Regions from separate parts of the Serratia sp. L9 genome, predicted to be linked through region 1. Evidence: predicted binding sites of a transcription regulator. Region 1 holds the regulator's gene; each other region holds the start of a gene.
What was found. Region 1 encodes PurR, which represses purine synthesis genes. Its sites were predicted from a motif close to CANGCAAACGTTTGCNTG; they were not measured.
Positions count from the first base shown of each region.

Region 2: the regulator PurR is predicted to act here: its motif matches at 2,668-2,685, upstream of ACQ86O_RS22490 (amino acid aminotransferase).
Region 3: the regulator PurR is predicted to act here: its motif matches at 2,087-2,104, upstream of guaB (IMP dehydrogenase).

Region 1 is NZ_CP192591.1:4,184,422-4,188,967, reverse strand. It holds partial or broken gene punC (purine nucleoside transporter PunC) at 1-282, opposite strand, end outside; gene punR (DNA-binding transcriptional activator PunR) at 406-1,350, shown strand; gene purR (HTH-type transcriptional repressor PurR) at 1,347-2,372, opposite strand; gene ACQ86O_RS19935 (YnhF family membrane protein) at 2,752-2,841, shown strand; gene sodB (superoxide dismutase [Fe]) at 2,891-3,469, opposite strand; partial or broken gene ACQ86O_RS19925 (C40 family peptidase) at 3,685-4,499, opposite strand.
Region 2 is NZ_CP192591.1:4,719,377-4,723,922, forward strand. It holds gene asnS (asparagine--tRNA ligase) at 1-1,123, shown strand, start outside; gene ompF (porin OmpF) at 1,423-2,505, shown strand; gene ACQ86O_RS22490 (amino acid aminotransferase) at 2,751-3,941, shown strand; gene ACQ86O_RS22495 (MBL fold metallo-hydrolase) at 4,007-4,546, opposite strand, start outside.
Region 3 is NZ_CP192591.1:2,535,803-2,540,348, reverse strand. It holds gene guaA (glutamine-hydrolyzing GMP synthase) at 1-459, opposite strand, end outside; gene guaB (IMP dehydrogenase) at 563-2,026, opposite strand; gene xseA (exodeoxyribonuclease VII large subunit) at 2,196-3,572, shown strand; gene ACQ86O_RS12015 (TIM-barrel domain-containing protein) at 3,954-4,546, opposite strand, start outside.

The DNA of each region.
Region 1 (4,546 bases):
CACCACGTTCTGCACCCACAGCATCCCCAGACAACCGAGAGCAAATAACACCAGGCCCATCAACAACACCGGTTTGCGCCCCAGACGGTCCGACAGCGGCCCCCACAACAGTTGAGCAAAGGCGAAGCCCGCCAGGAAGATACTCAGGCTGGCGCTGATTGCCCCGGCAGAGATCTGTAAGTCCTGTTGCATGGCGCCAAACGCCGGCAGATACATATCGGTGGCCAGGTAACCCAACATACTCAGGCCGGCAAGGTAAAACATAAATCCAAAGTTTCGCATGGTATTTCTCGTTAAAATTATGTTGTCGCAGGTTTTTTAGCGCCGGCAAGTTTATCCGGCTGGATCTCTGCTTGTGAAACGGTAATATTTGCAAGATGCTATTAAAAAATTTGAAGGCAAGCTATGTGGTCTGAATATTCGCTTGATGTGGTTGATGCGGTGGCTCGAACGGGGAGTTTCAGTGCGGCGGCGCAGGAATTACATCGGGTACCCTCTGCGGTGAGCTACACCGTGCGGCAATTGGAACAATGGCTTGCCGTGCCGTTGTTTGAACGACGCCATCGCGATGTGGAACTGACGCCTGCCGGGGTCCTGTTCGTTAAAGAGGCGCGGCTTGTTATCAAAAAAATGCTTGATACGCGGCGGCAATGTCAACAGGTCGCTAATGGTTGGCGTGGTCAATTGAGGATTGCGGTCGACTTGATTGTGAAACCGCTGCGTAGCCGCCAACTGGTACTGGATTTTTATCGTCATTTCCCCGATGTGGAATTGGTGGTGCAGCCGGAAGTATTTAATGGCGTGTGGGATGCGTTGGTAGATGGTCGTGCGGAGATGGCGATTGGTGCCACGCGAGCGGTGCCGGTCGGCGGTGGGTATGCTTTTCGTGATATGGGTTTTATGAACTGGCTGTGCGTGGTGCATGCCAGCCATCCTCTGGCAGCTTTGAAAGGGGAGTTGCATAACGATCAATTGCGGCCTTATCCCTCATTGCTGCTGGAGGATACCTCCCGCAATTTACCCAAACGTGTGACTTGGTCGCTGGATAACCAGCGGCGGTTAAACGTGCCTGATTGGGTTTCGGCGGTAGACTGCCTGCGGGCTGGTTTGTGTGTCGGCATGGTTCCCGCACATCGGGTTCTGCCGATGGTGCAAAGCGGAGAGCTGGTGGCGCTGCAACTGCATGAACCCTTCCCACCCAGCGCCTGTTGCCTGACATGGCAGCAAAATGCCCAATCACCGGCAATGGCGTGGTTATTGGATTATCTGGGTGACAGCGACACGCTCAACCAGGAATGGCTAAGCGAAGAACTGCCGGGCAACACACTGCTGCCCGGCATGGGCAGTTAGCGGCGGTAATCGATAAAAGGGCCATCCGCAACGGAACGGCGTTCGATCAGCTTAGGATGTACTTCGATAACCTGTGACTCTTCACGCTTGCTGATAATGCGGTCCAGCAACATGGTGAAGGCCATTTCCCCCAGTCTTTCTTTAGGCTGGTGAATGGTGGTCAGTGCCGGGGTAAAGTAACGGGCATTACGCACGTTATCGTAACCGATCACCGAAATATCCTGCGGTACGCGCAGCCCCAATTCGTCGGCAGCACAGATAGCCCCCATCGCCATGATGTCGCCTCCGCAGAACACCGCGGTAGGGCGGTGTTTTTGCGAAAGAATTTGATGCATGGCCTTGTAACCGGACTCAGGCTCGAAATCCCCCTGAACAATCCACTCTTCGCGTACTTCGATATGAGCCTCTTCCAACGCCTTCAGGAAGCCCTGATGGCGGCCGCCGCCGGTGTTACGCGAAAGTTGACCAGGAATGGCGCCAATATCCCGATGACCACGCTCGATCAGGTAACGGCCAGCCTGATAGCCCCCTTCGAAGGCATTGTCGATAATCGTATCGGTGAAGTCCCCACGCGCGCTGCCCCAATCCATAACGACCATGGGAATATTGCGGTAATCCTCCAGCATCCCCAGTAACTGGTCTGGATATTCAGAACACATCACCAGCAATCCATCGACGCGCTTTTGAGCCAGCATGGCCAGATAAGCTTGCTGCTTATCGAGGTTATTGTGCGAGTTACATAAGATGAGTGTGTAACCCTTGCTGTAACAACTGTTTTCTACCGCTTCGATCACTTCGGCAAAGTAGGGCGCTTCGCTTGATGTGGCCAGCAGGCCGATAGATTTGGTGTGGTTGACTTTCAGGCTGCGGGCCACGGCGCTAGGGGAATAGTGCAGCTCTTTTATCGCAGCCCAAACGGCTGCTTTGGTATCTTCGGCGACGAAACGCGTTTTATTGATAACGTGGGAAACGGTAGTGGTAGAAACGCCAGCGCGTTTGGCCACATCTTTAATCGTTGCCATGTAAAGAATGACTCCTGAACCCACATGTTACAGCATGTAAGTATGATGTTAATCGTTTGCCTGCGTAGATCCTTTCCCAAATAAGCGAAAACTGAGTTTTTAGTGCTGAAGTCGTAAGTCGCTCGAACAGGAGGGGCATTTTGCCGGTACGCAGTTGTGAACTGCGGATTTTGTCGCATATTGAAGAAAAGTGGAAGAGCTAATCAGCATTTATAAGCAGGAGTTTGATAACAAGATTTTATACCCGCCGTCTTTCCTGTTGGGCACTTATCGGGAACTTGAAATTCATAGGGTATAATCACGAACTGTGGGAAAATGATTTGACGTATTAACTGTGTGGCTTATGCTCTTGGGAAACCAATCGAAAAGGGAGTTGTTTATGGATACCGATTTGAAAATGTCTTTGCTGACCACCATTGGTGCCTTGGCAATGATTATTATCTTTAGCTTTATCGCAGCATTGAACTGATAAGAAAGGCGCAGCATGCTGCGCCTTATCATTGGTTAATCCCCCGCCGTCACGCCAGGTTCTTCTCCACAAACGCCCAGTTCACCAGTGCCCAGAAGTTTTCCAGGTATTTTGGCCGCGCATTGCGGTAATCGATGTAGTAAGCATGTTCCCACACGTCAACGGTCAGCAACGGTTTGTCTTCACCGGTCAGCGGAGTTGCCGCATTTGAGGTGCTGACGATCGCCAGTGAGCCGTCTGCTTTTTTCACCAGCCAAGTCCAGCCAGCACCGAAGTTTTTCACTGCGGCATCGGTGAACTGTTCCTTGAAGGCAGCGAAAGAACCGAAGGATTTGTTAATCGTCTCGGCTACTGCCCCTGTTGGCTCGCCGCCGCCTTGCGGGGACAAACAGTGCCAATAGAAAGTGTGGTTCCATACTTGTGCGGCATTATTGAAAACGCCACCGGTAGAGGTTTTGACGATCTCAACCAGGGATTTGCCTTCGAACTCGCTACCTTTCACCAGATTGTTCAGGTTTACCACATAGGTGTTATGGTGCTTGCCGTAGTGGTATTCCAGCGTTTCTGCGGAAATGTGTGGCTCAAGGGCATTTTTCTCATACGGTAATGCAGGTAATTCGAACGACATTGCTTTCTCCTTTTTATATACAGCACTTTTCTTCCGATACCTTCAGCCGGAGTGGCGGAGGGCGGAAAAACCGAATTGTTATATTATTTTTATGGTTATTAATCTTAGCAACTTTCCGGGTGAATAAAAGATCCAAACCGTGTTAAGCGTCTGATTGTTTAAAGTATCGGCAGGAAAATGAGGGGGCTGAGGTTTAGGGGCTCAGCCGGGTTGGATCAGCGAATGGTTTTTGGGGTCACGACACGGCGGGCGCCGATGTAATGGTTCTGCCAGTAGTCGTTATCCAGTTGGCTTATGCGGATTTCTTCGCCGGTGCGGGGTGACTGGATAAACTTACCGTTGCCAAGATAAACGCCAACGTGATCGGCAGTGCCGCGATTGTTGATACGGAAGAAGACCAGATCGCCCATTTCCAGCTCATTTTTCTTGATCGGAGCGGCATCGCGAAGGTGATACATTTCGTTGGCGGTGCGGGGCATTTTGATCTTCACAACATCTTTATAGGCGTAATAGATCAGGCCGCTGCAGTCGAACCCGGTTCTGGGGGAGGAGCCGCCCCAGCGGTAAGGTTTACCCATTTGTCCCATCAGCTTGGCCATGGCGGTTTGCTTGGCGTGTTGGTAGCGCTTCTTGTGAGCAGGGCTGAGTTTCAGCGGTTTTTCACGGCCTGCCAATTTGGCTGTCGCTTTGCCTTCTTCACGATGGCGGCCGTAACCTTTCTTGTAACCCTTTTTCGGTGGGGTCACTTTCATTTTGGCCGTTTGGGCAGATGGGGTTTTCGATTTGGCGCTGGTGGTTTTTTTGCTGTTTTCACGGCCTGATGTTTAGTTTTTGCCGTTTTTTGCGGGGTAGTTACTTTTACTTTCTTGCTGGCTTTATCCGCTTTCTTTTTCTTGCGATCGTCAGGCCGGGCTTCATTAACATGGCTTTTGCGCTGCTCGGCAGAAACACGAGCCTGCGGCGCAGCATGCGCCAAATTTAAAAATAGCTGCGTAAACAACAGCACAAAAAGCGTAATAATTAACCGCATCTTGACATTACCAACCTTGGCCCCGAATACAAATCGAATGAATCACA
Region 2 (4,546 bases), 530 kb from region 1:
GGCAACGTCCATCAAGGTGGTTGGCTGGGTTGACGATCCGGATACCTACCCGATGGCGGCTAAACGCCACAGCATCGAATATCTGCGTGAAGTGGCCCACCTGCGCCCACGCACTAACCTGATCGGTGCAGTTGCCCGCGTCCGTCACACGCTGGCACAGGCGATCCACCGCTACTTCCATGAAAACGGCTATTTCTGGGTTTCTACCCCGCTGATTACCGCCTCGGATACCGAAGGTGCTGGCGAAATGTTCCGCGTTTCTACTCTGGATATGGAAAACCTGCCGCGCACGGATAAAGGCACTGTCGATTTCAGCCAGGACTTCTTCGGTAAAGAGGCTTTCTTGACCGTATCTGGTCAGTTGAACGGCGAAACCTATGCCTGTGCGTTGTCCAAGGTTTATACCTTTGGCCCCACCTTCCGCGCCGAGAACTCCAACACCAGCCGCCATCTGGCCGAGTTTTGGATGATCGAACCTGAAGTGGCCTTCGCTACGCTGGACGATGTTGCCAGTCTGGCCGAGGGCATGCTGAAGTATGTCTTCCAGGCGGTACTGGATGAACGCGCCGACGACCTGCAATTCTTCGCTGAGCGGGTAGATAAAGACGCCATTGAACGCTTGAAGCGTTTTGTCAGCTCTGACTTTGCCCAAGTGGATTACACCGAAGCCGTCGAGATCCTGATCGCTTCTGGCCAAACCTTCGAAAACCCCGTCTCCTGGGGTATCGACCTTTCATCGGAACATGAGCGTTATCTGGCCGAACAGCACTTCAAGGCGCCGGTAGTGGTAAAAAACTACCCGAAAGACATCAAAGCCTTCTATATGCGTATGAATGAAGACGGCAAGACCGTGGCGGCCATGGACGTATTGGCACCGGGCATTGGCGAAATCATCGGTGGTTCACAGCGTGAAGAACGCCTCGATGTACTGGATCAGCGCCTGGAAGAGATGGGCCTGAATAAAGAAGATTATTGGTGGTACCGCGATCTGCGCCGTTATGGCACCGTGCCGCATTCAGGCTTTGGTTTAGGTTTTGAACGTTTAATCGCCTATGTGACCGGTGTGCAAAACGTGCGGGATGTGATCCCATTCCCTCGCACCCCACGTAACGCAAGTTTCTAATTAATAATTCAAACATTTTTTAAACCAATTCTTTACACTTTAAAGGCCAGCTTAGCTGGCCTTTCGCATTTTTTAACCTTGACCTGCGTCACAAAGTTCCCTCAGATTCACAAATTGTTACACATTGTTTCTTTATGAAACCCAATTGCGACATTCGTAGCACTTTCGCTCTAGATTAACCCGCCAGTGAATGGAACACTGCGTGCAGACACAGGACGACACCAATCTATCAACAATAGTTCCAAAAGAATTATTGGCGGCAGTGGCAAGGTGTCCGAATAACACCAATGAGGGTAATAATGATGAAGCGCAATATTCTTGCAGTAGTAATCCCGGCTCTGTTAGCAGCTGGTGCAGCAAACGCAGCAGAAATCTATAACAAAGACGGCAACAAACTGGATATGTACGGTAAAGTTGACGGCCTGCACTACTTCTCAGACAACGACGGTAATGATGGCGACAAATCTTACGTTCGTTTTGGCTTCAAAGGTGAAACTCAGATTGCTGACCAACTGACCGGTTATGGCCAGTGGGAATACAACATCCAGGCAAACAAAACCGAAGGTGGCACTGACGCAACTGACGGCACCAAAACCCGTCTGGGCTTTGCTGGTCTGAAATTTGCTGACTACGGTTCATTCGACTACGGCCGTAACTACGGTATCGTTTACGATCCAATGTCCTGGACTGACATGCTGCCAGAATTCGGTGGTGACTCAGCTTACAACGACAACTTTATGGTTGGCCGTTCTACCGGTCTGGCAACCTACCGTAACAAAAACTTCTTTGGTCTGGTTGACGGTCTGAACTTCGGCCTGCAATACCAGGGTAAAAACGATCGTTCTGACATCAGCCGTTCAAATGGCGACGGTTGGGGTATCTCCAGCTCCTACGAATCAGAAATCGGTGTAGGTGTTTCTGCAGCTTATGCTTCTTCTGATCGTACCGATGGTCAAGATGCTGCGTTTTATGCTAACGGTGAAGGCCGTTCAGAGCAGTGGGCAACCGCTCTGAAATATGACGCGAACAACGTTTACCTGGCTGCAATGTACGGCGAAACCCGTAACGCAACTTACATTGAAAACGAAAACAATGGCGCCTCTGGTTTTGCTAACAAAGCACAGAACATTGAATTGGTTGCACAGTATCAGTTCGATTTCGGCCTGCGTCCTTCTATTGCCTACGTACAGTCTAAAGGCAAGAAAATCGAAGGCATCGGTAATGCTGACCTGATCAAATACGTAGAAGTGGGCGCAACTTACTACTTCAACAAAAACATGTCTACCTATGTGGACTATCAGATCAACCAGCTGAACGACGACAACCCACTGGGTCTGAACACCGACGACACCGTTGCTGTTGGTCTGGTTTACCAGTTCTAAGTCGTAGCGCTTAATGACAGTTCGCTGTCAGCTAAGTTAAAAAACAGGGCTTCGGCCCTGTTTTTGTTTTTTGCCCTATCTGCCATTTTTTATCCTGCCAATCCCCCTTCCCCGTCATTTTTTGTGCTGAATCTGCCGCCATCACAAGATCGATGTGTTTTTCTCGCAAACGGTTGGCAAAGAAGATAACTGGCGCTACCCTGATGTTTCTGTCTGCTTAACTCTAGGCCATGGAAGCATTTGACATGTTTGAAAAAATCACCGCAGCACCTGCCGATCCGATTCTGGGTCTGACTGACATTTTCCGCGCGGACGCCCGCCCGAACAAAATCAACCTGGGGATCGGCGTCTATAAAGACGAAACCGGTAAAACACCTGTGCTGACCAGCGTGAAGAAGGCTGAACAATTCCTGCTGGAAAATGAAACCACCAAGAACTATTTGGGCATTGAAGGTATCCCTGAGTTTGCCAGTTGCACTCAAGAACTGCTGTTCGGCAAACAGAGCCCGATCATTACAGACAAACGTGCTCGCACCGCGCAAACACCTGGTGGTACCGGCGGCCTGCGTGTAGCGGCAGACTTTATTGCCAACCAGACCAACGCCAAACGTATCTGGGTCAGTAACCCAAGCTGGCCAAACCATAAAAACGTCTTTGGCGCCGTTGGCCTGGAAGTGCTGGAATACAACTATTACGATGCCGCCAACCACTCGTTGGATTTCAATGGCCTGCTCCAGAGCCTGGAACAAGCGCAGGCTGGCGATGTAGTGCTATTCCATGGTTGCTGCCACAACCCAACCGGTATCGATCCAACCGAAGCGCAATGGGCGCAGTTGGCTGAGCTTTCCGTCACCAAAGGTTGGCTGCCGCTGTTCGACTTCGCGTATCAGGGTTTTGCCAAAGGTCTGGAAGAAGACGCGCAAGGCTTGCGTATTTTTGCGGCCAAACATCAGGAACTGATTGTTGCCAGTTCCTATTCAAAGAACTTTGGCCTGTATAACGAACGTGTGGGTGCCTGTACCGTCGTGGCTGCCGATGCAGAAACTGCAGACCGCGCCTTCAGCCAGGTGAAAGCGGCAATTCGCGCCAACTACTCTAACCCGCCGTCACACGGTGCGGCGGTAGTTGCCACCATTCTGGGTAACGAAGCGCTGCGTGCCATTTGGGAGCAGGAACTGACCGATATGCGCCAACGCATTCACCGCATGCGTCAGCTGTTCGTCAATACCCTGCAGGAAAAAGGGGCCGAGCAGGATTTCAGTTTCATCATCAACCAGAACGGCATGTTCTCTTTCAGCGGGTTGACCAAAGATCAGGTACTGCGCCTGCGTGATGAGTTTGGTGTTTATGCCGTGAACTCTGGCCGCGTTAACGTGGCAGGTATGACGCCAGACAACATGGCACCGCTGTGCGAAGCCATCGTTGCCGTGCTGTAAGTTGAACCGGCAGTATTGAAAAAGGGCGCATCTGCGCCCTTTATTGTTTCTACAGGGAAATACCCCTACCAGATAGCGGGCTCTTCGCGCAGGAAAGGGTTGGTTTGACGTTCCCGACCAAAGGTAGACATTGGCCCATGCCCCGGAATAAATGCCATATCGTCGCCCTGAGGCAGTAATTTGCTGCGTATGGAATTGATCAACGTCTGATGGTCACCACGCGGGAAATCGCTGCGGCCAACACCACCGCTGAACAATACGTCGCCAACCAAAGCCAGGCGCGCTTGCGGGTTGATAAACACGATATGACCCGGCGTATGCCCAGGGCAATGCAGTACCTCCAGCGACATCTCGCCAACCTGCACCTTGTCCCCTTCTTCAAGCCATTTGGTTGGCGTAAAAGAGCGACACTCTTCAAGACCAAACATACGGCTCTGCGCAGGTAACCCTTCCAGCCAGAAAGCGTCCTCTTTCTCCGGGCCATAGATCGGCACCTGATAATGCTCTGCCATCTCTGCTGCGGCGCCCACGTGGTCGAGATGACCATGCGTCAGCAGGATCTGGCTGACCTGCACACCTATTTTGGCCACTTCCGCCTTCAATTT
Region 3 (4,546 bases), 1.6 Mb from region 1:
ATCAGACGGGATAGCAGTCACTTTGTCGCCGTGGCTCATCCACACGTCCAGAACCGGTTTGCCTGCCGGGCTGAGCGCGTCTTCGATGTCACGGATCAACGCGCTTTGCTGGGTGATCTCCACTTGCGCATAGCCAAACTCACGCTCGTTCGAACCCTGCACATGGCCACCCAGTTGCACCGCCATGGTCTGCATGCCATAGCAAACGCCCAGCACTGGCACACCGGCGGTGAACACATATTCTGGCGCCCGCGGGCTGTTCAGTTCGGTGGTGCTTTCCGGGCTACCGGAGAGAATGATGCCACTTGGATTGAATGCGCGGATCTGCTCTTCGCTGACGTCCCAGGCCCACAGCTCACAGTAAACGCCGATTTCACGCACGCGACGGGCAATCAGTTGGGTATATTGCGAACCAAAATCCAAAATGAGGATGCGGTGCTTATGAATATTTTTTGTCATGTGAGGCAAATTCCAACAACAGAGAAAAAGAGCAAAAGGGTATTTGGGATGAGAAGCCTTGCTTCTCATCCCGCCCCTCTCGCGAAAGAGAGGCAACAAAACATCAGCCCATACGGTAGTTTGGTGATTCTTTGGTGATGGTCACGTCATGCACATGGCTTTCTTGAATACCGGCACCGCTGATGCGCACAAATTCAGCCTTGGTACGCAGATCGTCGATGGTGGCACAACCGGTGAGGCCCATGCAGGAGCGCAGGCCGCCCATTTGCTGGTGCACAATCGCTTTCAACATGCCTTTGTAAGCCACGCGGCCTTCGATACCTTCCGGCACCAGTTTATCTGCGGCGTTATCGGTCTGGAAGTAGCGGTCAGAAGAACCTTTGGACATCGCGCCCAGAGACCCCATGCCACGGTAGGATTTGAATGAACGGCCCTGATACAGCTCGATTTCGCCCGGGGATTCTTCTGTACCGGCCAGCATTGAACCCACCATCACGCAGGATGCCCCAGCGGCGATAGCTTTGGCGATGTCACCAGAGAAGCGGATACCCCCGTCGGCAATGACTGGAATACCGGTGCCTTCCAGAGCTTCTACCGCATCAGCGATAGCGGTGATCTGAGGAACACCGACGCCGGTAACGATACGTGTGGTGCAGATGGAACCTGGGCCGATCCCCACTTTCACCGCGCTGACACCCGCTTCCATCAGGGCTTTGGCACCGGCTCCGGTCGCAACGTTACCGCCAAGGATTTGCAGGTCCGGGTATTTGGCACGGGTTTCGCGGATACGCTGTAACACGCCTTCGGAATGGCCATGTGAAGAGTCGATAAGCAATACGTCAACACCAGCAGCAACCAGCGCATCAACACGCTCTTCGTTGCCGGCACCCGCCCCCACAGCTGCGCCAACACGCAGGCGGCCATGCTCGTCTTTACAGGCGTTAGGTTTACGCTCTGCTTTCTGGAAGTCTTTTACGGTGATCATGCCGAGCAGGTGGAAACTGTCATCCACCACCAGCGCTTTCTCAACGCGCTTTTCGTGCATTTTCTGCAGCACAACTTCACGCGCTTCGCCTTCCTTGACGGTTACCAGGCGCTCTTTTGGCGTCATTACCGCCGTCACGGGCTGGTTCAGGTCAGTCACGAAACGCACGTCACGGCCAGTGATGATCCCGACCAGTTCATTATTTTCGGCCACTACCGGGTAACCGGCAAAACCGTTACGCGCAGTCAGTTCTTTCACTTCTGCCAGCGTGGTGCAAGGGGTCACGGTTTGTGGATCTGTCACCACGCCGCTTTCATGCTTTTTCACGCGGCGGACTTCTTCAGCCTGGCGCTCGATAGACATGTTTTTGTGAATGAAACCCAAGCCGCCTTCTTGCGCCAGCGCAATAGCCAGACCGGATTCGGTTACGGTATCCATGGCTGCAGACAGCATGGGGATATTCAGACGGATAGATTTGGTCAGTTGAGTACCGAGATCTGCGGTATTAGGCAGAACTGTGGAGTGGGCTGGAACCAGGAGAACGTCATCAAACGTTAGAGCTTCTTTTACGATACGTAGCATGGGCAATATCTCACCAAGGTGGATGCAGAAAAGATAAAATATTGCCGTGGCATTATACAGAGCGTAATCGGTTGCCTCCAGCACTTTCTTACAAAAACTCTTGATTACCTTTTCGCGAGCTGTAATATCGAGCAATTAAGTTGTTGTTTTGAAATTTGATCTGGGTCACATGTCGCTACCTACTTCACCGTCCATTTTTACCGTAAGCCGCCTTAATCAGACGGTTCGACAGCTGTTGGAAATGGAAATGGGTCAGATTTGGCTCTCCGCCGAGATCTCCAACTTCTCTCAGCCCTCCTCAGGCCACTGGTATTTCACGCTGAAAGACGATCGTGCGCAGGTAAAATGCGCGATGTTCCGCAACAGCAACCGCCGTACCACTTTCCGCCCGCAAAATGGCCAGCAGGTTCTGGTACGTGCCAGCATCACGTTGTATGAGCCACGCGGGGATTACCAACTGATTGCCGAAAGCATGCAACCCGCTGGCGATGGCCTGCTGCAGCAACAATTTGAACAGTTGAAGCAACGGCTGGCAGCCGAGAGCCTGTTTGATCAACAGTTCAAACAACCGCTACCAAGCCCCGCCAAATGCGTTGGGGTGATAACCTCCGCCAGCGGTGCTGCACTGCACGATATCCTGCAGGTGTTGCAACGGCGTGATCCTTCGTTACCAATCGTGATTTATCCCACTTCCGTGCAAGGCGCTGAAGCTCCGTTGCAGATTGTGAAAGCCATCGAAACCGCTAACCGCCGTGATGAATGTGATGTGTTGATCGTTGGCCGTGGCGGCGGTTCACTGGAGGATTTGTGGAGCTTTAACGACGAGCGAGTAGCGCGGGCGATTTTTGCCAGCCGTATTCCGATTGTCAGCGCTGTCGGCCATGAAACTGACGTCACCATTGCCGACTTTGTTGCCGATCTGCGGGCTCCAACCCCTTCCGCAGCCGCCGAGTTGGTCAGCCGCAATCAACTCGAGTTACTGCGCCAGTTACAGTCACAGCAACAGCGGCTGGAAATGGCGATGGACTATTATCTGGCCCAGCGCCAACAACAGTTCACCCGCATCAATCACCGCTTGCAGCAGCAGCATCCACACCTGCGTCTGGCACGGCAGCAAACCCTGTTGTTCAAACTGCAACGCCGCCTTGAAGAAGGGATGCAGCAGCAGCTGCGGCTCTCCTCACGCCGTGCCGAGCGTGTTCAGCAACGCTTGGGGCAAGTGCAGCCAATGAGCCGGATCCACCGTTTGCAACAGCGCATTCAACAGCAGGAATACCGTTTGCAGCAGGGTATGGAGCGGCAAGTCAACGCCTATCGCCAGCGCTTTGGTGTCGCCTGCAGCCAGTTAGAGGCAGTCAGCCCGCTGGCAACATTGGCTCGGGGTTACAGCGTGACGCAAACACCGCGCGGTGAGTTACTGAAAACCACCAAACAGGCACAGATTGGGGAAATACTGAAAACCCGCCTGCAGGATGGTTGGGTTGAAAGTGAAGTGAAAACCGTCACCGTGGCGAAAAAACCACGCAAGAAACGCACGGCAGATTAGCTGTTAATGGTGATGAATGCCTCCTCATGCGGTGTGTACGCCTTGCCAGTCCACGGATAAACGTTTCTGGAGCAACCGCGTCCCCCAACGGCAATATATCATTCATCAACGATATCAGTTGCTCGTTAGCCGTGTATCCGGCCAGTAATAGTGTCACCCGCGGTTCCTGCAACTCGGGCTAACCAGCTCATAGGTTTGATACGGCATCAAGCGGAGTTGATGTGATGGCTTTTTATATCGGCCATCCAGAACTTAACAGCAAAAAACCTACCATAGACTCCGGCAGGGCAAGTTACGAGCGTTATAACTCTGGTACTGACTCGCAAAGTCCCCTGATCCGCAGACCGATCAAGGGACAGTTCCGGTAGATAGCGCCCTCAGCTACAGCTCATAACCGTCACGGCAGATACCATTCACCCACAATTCACGCGTTTCGCCAGCAGGCAGCACGATGTTCAGTTCCCGCCACGCCGGTTTGAAATGCCCTTCGCTGTTGATGGTCAGCTTAATACGTTGACTGTCACTTACTGCCTCCCAGCGCAGCCACAGTGCGTTATCTTGCTGCCAACCGTGGCTTTCTCCATCGTCCTCAAACAACAGCCCGGAAGAGTGCCCGCAACCCTTGGTGGGGAACAGTCTCAGCTCGCGGCAATCATCAGCCGTATGATCTACAGGCCCCAGGTGCTGTGACATCGGTAACCCTGCCCCGGCCCGCACCAGCAGCGGTAAACGTTCCAGTGGCGCATCCAGCACGACGCTCTGGCCACCGCTGTACCACTGGCCGCTGTAGAAGCAATACCAACCCTCATTGTTATCCGGTAAATAGACCTCACGCTGGCGCTGCCCCTGCTCCACCACGCTGGCTACCAGCAGATCGCGGCCAATCAGAAAATCATCGTTTTCACTGAAGGTGCGGTGATCGTGTTCATGATCGAGGAAGGTTGGGCGCAACATGGGTTCATCTTCATGGCTGG